Regions from separate parts of the Streptomyces sp. NPDC048751 genome, predicted to be linked through region 1. Evidence: riboswitches for the same ligand, from Rfam matches in the RefSeq annotation. Region 1 holds a riboswitch; the other holds the start of a gene.
The links. A riboswitch is a leader RNA that binds a small molecule or an ion and turns the genes downstream of it on or off. The one in region 1 is predicted to bind cobalamin.

Region 1 (6,804 bases):
ATCCAGCCGCACCGCCGCCGGGAACTCGCCGCCTTCCAACAGCTCCTCGAACTCCACCACGTGGTCACCCTCGCCACCGGCACGGACGCCTGGCGCACGGCGACCGAGAAGAACCTCACCGTGGAACGCTTCACCCGGGACGGCGTCGCCCAGATGGAGACCGTCGTCCTGTCCCGGCCCGGCCCACGCGAGGCGGAGGCGGCCTTCGACCGGCTCGGCGGGGACACCTGGGCCCGGCCCGTGATCGGCACGGGAGGCAACGACACCTTCCACGTCACCACGCCGGACCGGCTCAAGGACGCCGCGGCCTTCTACGCGGAGCGCGAGACCGACTGGCTGCTCTCCCGGGACGCCGGGAACATCCTGCCCGACGGCGCCCGTCACCAGTTCCGCGTCTTCGTCCTCGGCGGCCGGGTCGTCCACGCCCGGGAGCACATCCAGCCCCGGACCGACATCCCGTGCAACACCTGCCAGGGCGCCACCGCCGTCCACATCGCCCCGAGGGACCTGCCCGCGCGCCTCACCGAACTCGCCGTCGCGGCCACCGCCTCCGTCGGCCTGCCCTTCGCGGGTGTCGACCTGGCCGTCGAGAACGGCGGGGTCGTGTTCGAGGTCAACGTGCACCCCGCCTTCGTGGACGGGGAGATCGAACTGGAGAGGGTGGCCGTCCCGTACATCCAGGCCCACCTGGACGCCCTCACCCTCGCCCGGGGCGACCGGCCCATGGTCGCACCCCGGACGAGGGCGCCGCTCGGCCGAGGGGGCCGCCTGTCATCACACTGAGAGCAGGCGTACGCACCGGCATCCCGGCCGCGCCGAACGCGGTCGGGATGCCCGCACCTGCTCAGATCCGGTCGCCCTTCGGCCGGCCCCGCTGGTCCGGGGTGCCGTGCGGGGGTGGACTGAAGGGCTGGGACGAGGTCGCCGGGGAGACGGGGGAGCCCGTCCGCCCCCGGCTCTGCTCGGGGCGCAGGGCCCCGGGGTCGCCGGACGTCGGTTCCGCGCCCGCGTGCAGCTGCTCCAGACGGGAGGCCAGCACCGTCGTCACCGGGCGTCGGTCGGCGTGCTGGTGCTCGTACGCGATCAGCTCCTCGACTTCGCCGGCGGTCAGCGACCGCACGCGGCTCTCCAGGCTGCCGATCGGCAGATGGTCGTAATCGGGCAGTGGCAGGGCGCCGCGGCCGGAGTCGGCCATGGGTCTCACTCCCTGGGGATCGAAGGTCTGGGCCCGAACCGCGACGGCGGCCCGCCTCACGGCCCGCCTCACGGGACGGCCCTTCTCGGCGTGGGCTCACCGGCCTCAGTGGGCCCCCAGGCCGCCCCCGCCGAAGGAACCGCTGCTGCCGCGGCCCCAGCGCGGCCGCCGTTTGGAGGAGCTCGGACGGGTCTGCATGTTGGTCAGCTCGTACGGGGTGAGCGCATGGCCGTCCTTGGGAATCTGGGGGATCTCGTCGGGTTCCCGGTTCTGCTGGACCTCGTGGACGGGTCCCTCAGGGGGAAGGTGTGGCTGCTCGTCCGGTCGCGGCCGGGGCGACTCGTTGAGCTTGACGCGGTAGCCCAGCCACAGGCCACCGCCCAGTATGGCCACGACCGCCACCCCCACCACGAAGAGCGCGATGCTGAGCAGCCCGCTCGCTTCGGCCAGCTGCATGGTTGCGGTACTCATACCAGCTGAATACCCCCCGAAGGGGGAGCGAACCGGCCGATCCGCTTCCGCGACCGCCCGATGACCTCCCGCAGGGGGCCACGGCACGGGTTTGACGGGCTCCGCACCGGCTACCCGCCCTTACGTGATACCGACGACATCCCAGCAGGAGCTCTTCCGGTTCCTGGAGGACCGTTTCGCGTGTGCGCAGGCGTGTACCGAGTGCGCCCGTGCGTGCGCGCTGCGCGCGAGCCTCGTGGATCCGGACGGGACCGAACAGCAGGAACTCGTACGACGCAAGGGCATCATGTGCGCGGAGGTGTGCGACGCCACCTGCCGTGTGCTGTCCGAGCAGAACCATCTGGACGAGGCGGGTATCCGCGTCCAGCTGGAGTGGTGCCGGACCGTCTGCCTGGAGTCCGCACACGTCTTCGACGGGCAACCGGGCGCCGAGGAGAGCGCGGAGGCGTGCCGCGCCTGCGCGAAGGCCTGCACGGAGTTCATCGCCACCCTGGTCTGACCGTCTGACCGTCTGGCTGCGCCCCCGGCACCCCGGACCGCCGGGAGCGCCACGGCGACCCTCGGCGATGCGTCCCGGCCCGTTACCCGACATCCACGGCTGCCGCCGACAGGCCATCGGCCCTCCGACGCCCACCGCCCGCCCGGCCTCCCCGGGAACCCCCGCGCGATCGTGGCCGCCCGGCAGATCCTGACGTGTCGACTGGTGCGGGCGCATGTTTCATGGATGCCTTGAAGCCGGGTGGCTCGGTGGGTCTTCGCCGAGCGGTTGTCAGCCGTCCCGGAGTCACGGCCGCCGTCGCCGGGCGCCCGTCCGACCGTCTTTGCGTTGCGGTGGGACCGTGCGGGAGTCACGGCCGTCCGCCACGGCAGCCGTCCCGGGGCACCCGCGTGCCGCAAGGCTGCCGCAGGTCCGGTCGCCGACGCGCTATCGGACAGCGGGTGGGTCACGGGGTGGGTCGCGAAGCGCCGAGGCCCGCGACCGTCTGATCCAAGCCCCTCCGGGGTGAGCGGCTCAGTGTGCCGCCCCGCCCAGCGGGTGTCCGACCGTGACGTTCCAGCGGCCCGATCTGCCGCTGAGTTCGACGGCTGTGAGGGGTGGGACGTCTGTGCGCCACAGGGACTGGTCCGGTGCGCCGAGGGCGCGGACGATCGCGGCTCGGGACACCTCCGGCTCGACGACGGCGATGGTCCGCCCCGACGTACCGGCAGCCGTTTCCAGCCAGGCGGCCACGCGGTCGCACAGCGTCCGCACCGACTCCCCGCCGTGCGGGGCGGAGCCCGGATCCGACAGCCACTCGGCGAGAGCCGCGGGTTCGGCCGCGCTCACCTCCGCCAGGGTCGCCCCGCGCCAGCGGCCCGCGTCGAGCCCCGCGAGCTCGGGCCCGGTCGCGGCGTCGAGCCCGAGCGCCTCGGCCGTCTCGCGGCAGCGCGCGGTAGGAGAGGACCAGGCCCTCTCCCAGGCCGGCAGGGTGCCCGCGGCGGCCCGGGCCCGGCGCAGCCCCGCCGGGTCGAGGGGGCAGCCGTCGTCGAAGCGGGCCTCCCGCAGCGCCGCGCTGATCGCCGGTGAGATCAACATCACTCGGCTTGTCATGCCCACTCCGTCATCCTCGTCACTCCCGCGCTCAACACCCCTCCATATACGGTGACTTGACGGGTGACCAGTCCCGTCCGGGCGCACGCGGCCGAACACGCGCCCTTGGCCGATTCCCTGCGTCGCGGTACGGTCACGTCGAAACCGACGACGGTACGTGGAAGCCGGTGGGAATCCGGCACGGTCGCGCCACTGTATGCCGGGCACGCACTGCGGTGCGGGCCGGGTGAGTCAGACCCGCGTCCGTCGTCCTGTGCACCACCGATACGGGACGCGAGTTCCCCCAGGAGGTCCTGCCATGGCGCAGTCCGCCGTCCAGCCGAGCGCTGCCCCCACTGCCGTACCCGAGAAGCTGCCGATCGGCGCGATCGTCCCCTGGGCGGTCTTCTTCGGCATCCTGATGCTGGTCCTGCTCTACTTCGTCGGCGCCGAACAGGGCGCCACCTCCGTGATGTCCGGCGAGGACGTCCACGAGTGGGTGCACGACGCGCGCCACCTGCTCGGCTTCCCCTGCCACTGACGGCCGGGGAAGGACGTACCCGCCCATGAACTCCACCACGGTCCGCACCCTCCTGGTGCGGGGCATGCTCGCGGGCCTCGCCGCGGGCCTGCTCGCCCTCGTCGTCGCCTACTTCCTGGGCGAGTCGAGGGTCGACGCCGCCATCGCCTTCGAGGAGGCGCACGCCCACCACCACGGGGGAGGCGCCGAACCCGTCAGCCGCACGATGCAGTCCACCGCGGGCCTGTCCACCGGTGTCCTCGTCTACGGCGTCGCGTTCGGCGGCATCGCCGCCCTCGCGTACTGCTTCGCCCTCGGCCGCATCGGTCGCTTCGGGCCGCGCGCGAGCGCGCTGCTCCTGGCGACGGCCGGCCTGGTCGCGGTGTACGTCGTGCCGTTCCTGAAGTACCCCGCCAACCCGCCCGCCGTCGGCGACCCCGACACGATCGGACAGCGAACGACCCTCTATTTCCTAATGGTGGTGCTGAGCGTCCTGCTCGCCGTCGCCACCGTCATCCTGGGCCGGCGCCTTGCGCCGCGCCTGGGCAACTGGAACGCGACCCTCGTCGCGGGCGCGTTCTTCGTCCTGGCCGTCGGGCTGGCGTACGCCTTCCTGCCGTCCTTCAACGAGGTCCCCGAGCACTTCCCGGCCACCCTGCTGTGGCAGTTCCGCCTGGCGGCACTCGCCGTGCAGGCCACCCTGTGGACCACCTTCGGGCTGGTCTTCGGGCTGCTCGCGGAACGCGTCCTCGCGCCACGGACCACGGCGCAGGAGGTCGCCGCCGCACGGCCGACTCCCGTGGCATCGTGACCGGTTCCCGGTAGAACAGGCCCTCGGCGCCCGGGCCGAGGGCCTCTTCATGTCTCCCCGCCATTCCCAATTATTGGAACACGTTCTACCGTGTGCGCCGTCAGGACCGGCCCAGGGGAGCCAGGAGGCGCCGTGCATCTCGACCACACGCCCGAGCAGCAGCGGCTGCGCAGTGAACTGCGCGCCTACTTCGCCGAGTTGGTGCCCGACAACGCCCACACCCGGCACGCCGACCCCGCCGCCCAGAAGCGCTTCTACCGCGAGACGATCCGGCGGCTCGGCACGGACGGCTGGCTCGGCGTGGGCTGGCCCACGGAGTACGGCGGGCGCGGACTGACCGCGATGGAACAGTTCATCTTCTTCGACGAGGCCGCCCAGGCGGGCGTCCCGCTGCCCCTGATGGCGCTCAACACCGTCGGCCCCACGATCATGCGGTTCGGCACGGACGAGCAGAAGGCGTACTTCCTGCCGAGGATCCTCTCGGGCGAGATCGACTTCGCGATCGGCTACAGCGAGCCCGGCGCGGGCACCGACCTGGCGTCCCTGAAGACCCGCGCGGTGCGCGAGGGCGAGGAGTACGTCGTCAACGGCCAGAAGATCTGGACCACCAACGGCGACACCGCCGACTGGGTGTGGCTCGCCGTCCGCACCGACCCCGAGGCACCGCCCCACAAGGGCATCACCATGCTCCTCGTCCCGACCACCGACCCCGGCTACTCCTGCACCCTCATCAACACCCTCGCCGGGCACGACACCACGGCCAGCTACTACGAGGACATCCGCGTCCCCGTCTCCCGCCGCGTCGGCGCCGAGAACCAGGGCTGGCGGCTGATCACCAACCAGCTCAACCACGAGCGCGTCACCCTCGCCGCCCACGGCACCATGGCCATCCGCGCCCTGCACGACGTGCAGCGCTGGGCCATGGAGACCAAGCTCGCCGACGGCCGCCGCGTGGTCGACCTGCCCTGGGTGCGCCGTCTCCTCGCCCGCACCCACACCCGGCTCGACGCCCTCAAGCTCCTCAACTGGCAGATGGTCACCGCCGTCCAGAACGGCACCCTCACCCCGCAGGACGCCTCCGCCGTCAAGGTCTACGGCTCCGAGGCGCGCCGGGACGCCTACGCGGCACTCCTGGAGATCGTCGCCGCTCCCGGCGCGCTGCGGGAGGGCTCGGCCGGCGCGGTCCTCCGCGGCGAACTGGAGCGCGGCTACCGCTCGGCGGTCATCTTCACCTTCGGCGGCGGCAACAACGAGATCCAACGCGAGATCATCTCGTGGATCGGTCTGGGGATGCCGAGGGTCCGGCGTTAGCCTGCTTTGTGACGAGGATTTTTAGTCGGCTCAGAAGAGGGATAACTGGCACCAAGATCACGGGGGCTTTGAGAGGTGCCGGCGCACACCTCGATGCAGGATGTGCGGCCGGCCATCGCCTTCGAGCCGCTGGCGGCGGTCTGCGTGATGCCTGACGAGCCAATTCGGCGGAGTGCAGCCTGCTGCCCACGGCGACAGGGACAGCTGAGCCCGTCCCCTCGCCGTGGGCTCCTCAACCCGGTCCGCCCAGCATGATCTTCCACACCCGGGTCGCGACCTGCAGGTTGAGGCGGTCCTCCACGTCCGTGAGGTCATGGCCGCTGATCTCACGGATGCGCTGGAGCCGGTAGCGCAGCGTGCTGCGGTGGATCGCGAGGGATTCGGCGGTCTCGGCGTAGTTGCCGCCGCAGTCGAAGTACCGGGACAGGGTCTCCACGAGCGCCGTACGGTGCCGGCCGTCGTAGTCGACGAGCTGTCCGAGCCATTCCCGAACGAAGGCCTCCAGCTCCTGGTGTTCGTTTCCAGGCCCCAGGATGCGGTAGAGGCCCAGATCGTCGAAGAACGTCGTGCCGTATCGACTTCGGGACCGGCGCCGTACCTCCAGGGCACGCAGTGCTTCCTGGTAGCGGCCGGGGATACCGTCCGGGGTGTCGCAGCGGGCGCTCACCCCGATCATCCCGTCCGGTGTCCCGGTCTCCCGGGCGAGCGACTCGTACAAGGCGTGGTCGTGGGGCCTGCCCTCGGCGACCAGGACCACGTGGTCGGAACGCCGAGTCACCAGCGACGGCATGCCCACGGCCGAAGCCGCCCGGCCCACGGTCCGCGCGAAAGCGTCGTCCGCGGCCCGGTTCCCCCACTGCACGACGACCACGTACTGGATGCGGTGCAGGTCGTGTCCGAACGCCTCGGACCGGGCGTAGGCGCTC
Region 2 (6,804 bases), on a different contig from region 1:
GTCGTGTCACCATGCGCCGCCTGCTGGGGACGGGCGCCGCGTCACTCGCCCTGTGCGCCGCCTCCGTCGCCGCCGCCTCCGGTGCCTGGGCCTCCGAGCCCGGCGGGGACGGCTGGAAGTCCGGCGGGGCGTACCAGCCGGGCACCGGCGCGGGCACGGAGACCGGCACGGACCGCTGCCAATTCTCCCTGGACGGGGTCGCCTTCTTCGACTCGGTCAAGGTCGACGACCAGAACCTCAAGCCGACCGAGGACGGCAAGGTCCACATCAAGGTCCGCACCGCCGGGGACGCGAGCACCTGCACCGCTTCCCTGTCCTCCTTCCTCGCCCACGGCGCGAACTTCAACACCTCCGGTGAGCAGGTCTTCGTCGACTTCGACACGGTGACGGTCAAGCCCGGCCAGACCGAGTCCCTCGACATCGCGGTGCCGGACGCGGGCTGCTACGCGCAGATCGACCTCTACCGGGGTGCCAAGAAGTTCGACGGCAGGCTCGACGCGAAGGACGGCTTCGAGCACGGTGAGCTGCCCAAGGGGCCGGACCGCCCGGTGATCAAGGACAAGCTGATCGCGGCCTGGAACGGCGGCAAGCAGGACTGCACGACCATCGAGACGCCGCCCGCGACCACCCCGCCCGCCTCCACCCCGCCCTCGGCTCCCGCGACGCCCACCACGCCCCCGGCGAGCGAGTCCGCGACCCCGCCGGCCGAGACCGAGCCCCCTGCCACCCCGACCCCCTCCGGCTCGACCTCCACCCAGCCGCCGAGCGACTCCGAGTCCAGCACTCCCCCGGCCGCCCCCACCCCGCACGGCGGCGGCGGTGACCTCGCGGAAACGGGCGCCAACAGCAACACCACCCCGATCGCCATCGGCGCGGCCGCGCTGCTCGCGGGCGGCGCCGCCATCGTCCTGGCGACGCGCCGACGCAGGGCGGCGGGTCGCTCGTAGCAACGAGGCAGCGGGACACGGGGGCCGGGGGCCGGGGGCGCTGCCCCGGGCCCCGGCCCCACCCGGCTGTGCGGGAGCGTCGGTGAGGACCTAGTGTGGGCGGGTCGTGGTGTTCGGGAAGTCGGTGTGAAGCCGGCGCGGCACTCGCCACTGTGATCGGGGAGTTCCCGGCCCGCGTCCCGTGAGGGACAGTCACTGGTCGCCGTGAGGCGGCCGGGAAGGCAGGGCCGGGCGCGTGCACCCTCCCCCACTCTCGGCTTCGCTCGAGCGGGTGGTGCCCCCACGCCAGGAGACCGGCCACGGCATCTCACGAAGTGATCCACGAGGTGCTGGAGCTGACCGTATGACCGAGCCTGTCTCGCCTGCTTCCTTCCGCTGGCGGCGTGAGGACACCGTGCGGACGGCAGTGCTGATGGCGGTCATCGCCGCCCTGCACGTCGTCGCGTTCGGCATCCTGTTCCTGCTGGTCGTCCCAGGCCACTACGAGGTCGGCGACAAGGCCTTCGGCATCGGCCTCGGCATCACCGCCTACACCCTCGGCATGCGGCACGCCTTCGACGCCGACCACATCGCCGCGATCGACAACACCACCCGCAAGCTGATGGCCGACGGCAAGCGGCCGGTGTCGGTGGGCTTCTGGTTCGCGCTCGGCCACTCCAGTGTGGTCGTCCTGCTCGCCCTGCTGATCGCGGGCGGCACCCAGCTGGCCGGCCGGGTCATGAACGAGGACTCGGGCACCCACCAGGTCCTGGGCTTCCTCGGTACGACGATCTCCGGCACGTTCCTCTACCTCATCGCCGCCCTCAACCTGGTCGCCCTGGTGGGCATCCTGAGGGTGTTCCGGGCGATGCGGGCGGGCGCGTACGACGAGACGGAGCTCGAACAGCACCTGGATTCGCGGGGATTCATGAACCGGATCCTCGGCCGCCTCACCAAGTCCATCTCGCGCCCCGGCCAGATGTACCCGCTGGGCTTCCTCTTCGGCCTCGGCTTCGACACCGCGACCGAGGTCACGCTGATGGTGATGGCCGGTTCGGGCGCGGCGGCGGGCCTGCCCTGGTACGCGGTGCTGTGCCTGCCGCTCCTCTTCGCCGCCGGCATGAGCCTGTTCGACACCCTCGACGGCACGTTCATGAACTTCGCCTACCAGTGGGCGTTCTCCAACCCCGTCCGCAAGGTCTTCTACAACCTCACCATCACCGGCCTGTCCATCGCCGTCGCCTTCTTCATCGGCACGATCGAACTCGTCGGCGTCCTCCACGACAAGCTCGACCTGCGCGACGACGTCACCGGCTGGATCGCGGGCCTCGACCTCGACAACGTCGGCTACATCATCGTCGGCCTGTTCGTCGTGGTGTGGGCGGCGGCGGTCACGTACTGGAAGCTCGCGAAGGTGGAGCAGAGGTGGGCGGCACGGCCCGCCGCCGACACGCGTTAGAGGCCGTCAGGGACCCTCCACCGCCGTCAGCCACAGCTTGACGTAGCGCTCCACGTCCACGCCCAGCGCCACGTCCACCAGGGGCTGTTCGCGGGTGCCGAAGTGGATCTCGGACTCGCCGGGGCGTGGGCGGCGGTCCACGACCGTCTGGCCTCGGGTCGGGCCCGGGGCGAGGGAGACCTCGACCGGGAGGCGCTCGGTGGTGATGCCCTCCGGGTCGACGACCGCGCAGACCGCGCCCGCGTCGCCGAGGCCGCCCGTGGGCGTGGGGTCGCCGGAGGCGGCCGGGTCGCGGTGGGCGAGGAGTTCACCGGCCAGGCGGAGACGCGGCTCCGAACTCGCGCGCAGGCGCTGTACGTCGGCGGCCGGGACCAGGACCTGCTTGAACACGTCCAGGCCGTACATCGTGATCGGCACCCCGGCCGTGAGCAGGATCGCGGCCGCCTCCGGGTCGTGCCACACGTTGAACTCCGCGACCGGCGTGGCGTTCCCGGTGGCCACCGCGCCGCCCATGAACACGATCCGCTCGATGTTGCGGACCACCTCCGGGTGCGTACGCAGGAGCAGGGCGATGTTGGTGAGGGGCGCGGTCGGTATGAGGGTGACCGGGTGCGGGGAGGCGAGGATCTCCCGGCGCAGCAGCGTCACCGCGTCCACGTCGACGGCGGTGCGGGTGGGGGCGGGCAGGCCCAGGTCCGCCATGCCGTCCTCGCCGTGCACGTGCCGGGCCACACGGACCGGCTCGATCAGCGGGCGCTCGGCACCCCGGGCGACGGGGATGGCCGGGGCGCCCGCCTGCTCGAGGACGGTGAGGGTGTTGCGGACGACCCCGTCGACGTCCGTGTTCCCGGCCACGCAGGTCACCGCCCGCAGGTCGAGGCCCGGGTGCCGGACCGCGAACAGCAGGGCGAGGGCGTCGTCGACGCCGGTGTCGCAGTCGATGATCACGGGGATGGGGCGGTCGGAGGGGCGATCGGTCATGAGGCAGCTCCCTTTCGTCGTTCCGACCCTATGCAGCGAGGGCCGCCCCCGGACCACCCCCTCTCCGGTCCCTCTCTAATCCCAGAGCACGGTCCCGCGTGCCGCCACCCGTGCCGCCACGCGGTCCAGGAGCTCGGCGGCGGGCAGCACTCCCGGCTTACGGCCGTCCCGCAGGCGTACGGCGGCCAGGTCGCCGTCGGCCTCCCGCTCACCGATCACCGCCTGGTACGGCACCAGCCGCGCGGCCCGGACGCGGGCGCCGAGGGTGCCGTCCTCGGGGCCGTGCAGCCGTGCCCGCAGTCCCCGTTCCTCAGCCCGCCGCACCACTTCCTCCGCCGGTCCGACCTGTGCCTCCGCCACGGGGAACACGGCCAGCTGCTCGGGGGCGAGCCACACCGGGAAGGCGCCGCCGTGCTCCTCGACGAGGTGCGCGACGGCGCGCTCGACGCTGCCGATGACGCTGCGGTGGACCATGACCGGGCGGTGTCTGGCGCCGTCGGCGCCGATGTAGCGCAGGTCGAAGCGTTCGGGCTGGTGGAAGTCGATCTGGACGGTGGAGAGGGTGCTCTCGCGGCCGGCGCGGTCCTCGATCTGCACGTCGATCTTGGGGCCGTAGAAGGCGGCCTCGCCCTCCGCCTCCTCGTAGGCGACACCGGAGCCGTCCAGGACCTCCCTGAGCAGGGTGGTGGCCCGCTGCCACAGGGCGGGGTCGGCGACGTACTTGCCGCCCTCGCCCGGCAGGGAGAGCCGGTGCCGGGAGGCGCGGATGCCGAGGTCGGCGTAGGCGCGGGTGATGAGGTCCAGGGCGGCGCGGGCCTCCTCGACGACCTGGTCGAGGGTGCAGAAGATATGGGCGTCGTTGAGCTGGATGGACCGTACGCGGGTCAGGCCGCCGAGGACGCCGGACGGCTCGGAGCGGTACATGCCGCCCAACTCGGCGATCCGCAGGGGTAGTTCGCGGTAACTGTGGGAGCGGGAGCGGTAGATGAGGGCGTGGTGGGGGCAGAGGCTGGGCCTGAGGACGACCTGTTCCGCGCCCAGGTCCATGGGCGGGAACATGTCGTCGCTGTAGTGGTCCCAGTGGCCCGAGATCTCGTACAGCTCGCGCTTGCCGAGGACGGGCGAGTACACGTGCCGGTAGCCGGCGGCGCGTTCGGCCTCCCGCACGTACTCCTCCAGGGTGTGCCGTACGACGGCTCCGTCGGGCAGCCAGTACGGCAGGCCCGCGCCCATCAGGGGGTCGGTGTCGAACAGTTCGAGTTCACGGCCGAGGCGACGGTGGTCGTGCATGGTGGGCTCCCTCAGTGGAGGGACGAGCACCCAGGAAACGCCGAAACCCCGGGGCACTCGCCCCGGGGCTTCGGACTGCGTCAGCTGTCAGCGCGCCGGGACCTGCTCCGGCGTCGTCGTGAGAGACGGACGAGGGTGTGACTGGGCACGCTGCATGCGGGTGACCGTAGCAACGGGGTGGCGGGGACGCGACGGATTTTCGGGGGCCGGGGACAGGGGCCCCCGTGCCGGCGGCAGCCCGGCTCACCCGGACGGACCGCCGCGCTGGTCTGTTGGCGGAGGGAGTGGTGCCGTGGAGGGGCGTAGCCGATCTTGGCGGCTCCCCCCGTTCTCCCTGGAGGCTCCCGGATGTCCCGTCCCCCGGCCCGTGCGGTCGTCGTGTGCTCGGCGCTCCTGCTCACCGCTTCGCTGACCGTGGCCGCGTGCTCCACCTACGGGTCGCGCCCGGCGCCGGCCGCCGCGTCCGCCTCGCCCGGCGCCGGGCGCTCCTCCGCGGGCGCGTCACCCGCCCCCGCCGGGGCCCCCGCGCTCACCGCCGCGCAGGCGCAGGCCGCGCTGATCACGGCGGGTGACCTGGGGGAGCCCTGGACCCCCACGCAGGGCGCGGCGACCTGGCGGGACGGGCTGTTGAAGGCGTCGGCGGACAAGCCCGAGTGTGGGCGGCTGCTGGACGCGGTCTACACCGAGGAGCTGTTCGGGCCGGACGCGCGGATCCGGGCGGTGGCCGGGCTCGACGACGACTGGTACCAGGCCCAACTGCACTACCAGGTCGTCGCCCAGACCCCCGCGGAGGTGGACCGCACCCTGGCCTGGCTGCGGACGCTGCCGCGGACGTGCGCCGAGTTCCGGGCGAAGGCCGCCGGTGGCCGCGTACAGTCCGGCACGGTCCAGGAGGTCACCCTGCCGAACGTGGGCGACGCCCGGCAGGCCCTGCGCATCACCCTGGGCAGCGAGACACCGGACGGCGACTACACCGAGCTCACCCTGTACGTCGCCGCCGTCCGCGTCGGCGACGACACGATCGCCGTCACCAACGGCGGCGTCAACGAGGTCTACGAGTCCGCCACCCGGGCGGCCGTGGAGATCGGCGCGGCGCGCGTGGCGGAGGTACGCAAGCAGGGGCGCAAGCAGGTCTGACGCGCCTCGCCGCCGCGAACGCGACCAGGACGCGTACCCACGAGGGCCAGGACCCGTCAGCGGCCGGGGCCGGGCTTCAGAGGGGTGGCTGGGCGGGTGCCGGGCCCAGGGTCGTCGTGCCCGGTGCCGTGCGGTGGCCGAGGCCCGTGCGGTAGGCGTCCAGGGCCGCCTCCACCCGCCCGGTCCGCCGCAGCAGGTCGCCGAGGAGGCGGCACAGGTCGGCGAGGTCGCCGGCGGCCCCGGCGCGCTCCAGGAGGCTGAGGGCGCGGACGTAGTGCTCCTCGGCGGACTCGGTGTCCCGGGCGTCCTCGGCGATGATGCCGAGCAGGCGGTGGGCGGCGGCGGAGTGCAGGGCGCCGCGCTCCGGGCTGAGGTCGCTCAGGACGCCGTGCAGCAGTTCGGCGGCCTCGTCGGACTTGCCGCGCCGGTGCAGTACGTCGGCCAGTTCGACGGCGACCTGACTGCTGTAGAGGGCGGCGCGCTTGGCGGAGAGCATGGTGAGCGCGGCCCGCAACTCCTCCTCGGAGCGGTCGAATTCGCCGTTCTGCGCGTACACGTAGCCGCGCATCCAGTGGCAGTTGGCCAGCTCGGTACGGATCTGGAGCTGGCGGTACAGCTCGGCGGCCTTGGCGAGCGAGGCGTCGGCCTCGGCGACACGGCCCTCGGCGAGGAGCGTGCGGGCGACCGAGCGGTGCATCCGGGCGACCAGCGCGGGGTCGGCGACCTGGGGTGCGAGGGCGAGGGCGAACTCGGCGGCCTGGGCGGCGCGGGCGTGGGCGCCCATGTCCATGTAGGGCCCGATGACGGAGGCGTACAGCAGGAGCAGCGCGTCGGGGTCGTGCAGACCGCCGCGGTTGAGCTCGTCGAGGGCGGTTTCGATCAGGTAGACGGCGTACCGCAGTTCCCCGGCGAGATAGTGGGCGACGGCCCGCCCCCGCAGGGCGGGGACGCGCACCGGCAGGGGTGCGTCGGCGAGACAGGCCTCCGCCCGCTCGAAGTACACCCGCGCCG

Region 2: linked by a shared signal. The riboswitch ahead of ACGFNV_RS24610 (HoxN/HupN/NixA family nickel/cobalt transporter) and the one ahead of ACGFNV_RS34270 (CbtB-domain containing protein) in region 1 are both predicted to bind cobalamin.

What each region holds. Positions count from the first base shown of each region.
Region 1 is NZ_JBICUX010000013.1:71,666-78,469, forward strand. Features, by position in the region: gene ACGFNV_RS34245 (RimK family alpha-L-glutamate ligase) at 1-783, shown strand, start outside; gene ACGFNV_RS34250 (hypothetical protein) at 845-1,195, opposite strand; gene ACGFNV_RS34255 (DUF6479 family protein) at 1,301-1,666, opposite strand; gene ACGFNV_RS34260 (four-helix bundle copper-binding protein) at 1,794-2,165, shown strand; gene ACGFNV_RS34265 (histidine phosphatase family protein) at 2,679-3,257, opposite strand; cobalamin riboswitch at 3,372-3,519, shown strand; gene ACGFNV_RS34270 (CbtB-domain containing protein) at 3,556-3,777, shown strand; gene ACGFNV_RS34275 (CbtA family protein) at 3,803-4,567, shown strand; gene ACGFNV_RS34280 (acyl-CoA dehydrogenase family protein) at 4,700-5,878, shown strand; gene ACGFNV_RS34285 (PucR family transcriptional regulator) at 6,111-6,804, opposite strand, start outside.
Region 2 is NZ_JBICUX010000007.1:473,726-480,529, forward strand. Features, by position in the region: gene ACGFNV_RS24605 (LAETG motif-containing sortase-dependent surface protein) at 1-947, shown strand, start outside; cobalamin riboswitch at 1,038-1,264, shown strand; gene ACGFNV_RS24610 (HoxN/HupN/NixA family nickel/cobalt transporter) at 1,291-2,385, shown strand; gene ACGFNV_RS24615 (nucleoside hydrolase) at 2,392-3,366, opposite strand; gene thrS (threonine--tRNA ligase) at 3,442-4,656, opposite strand; gene ACGFNV_RS24625 (hypothetical protein) at 5,005-5,793, shown strand; gene ACGFNV_RS24630 (tetratricopeptide repeat protein) at 5,870-6,804, opposite strand, start outside.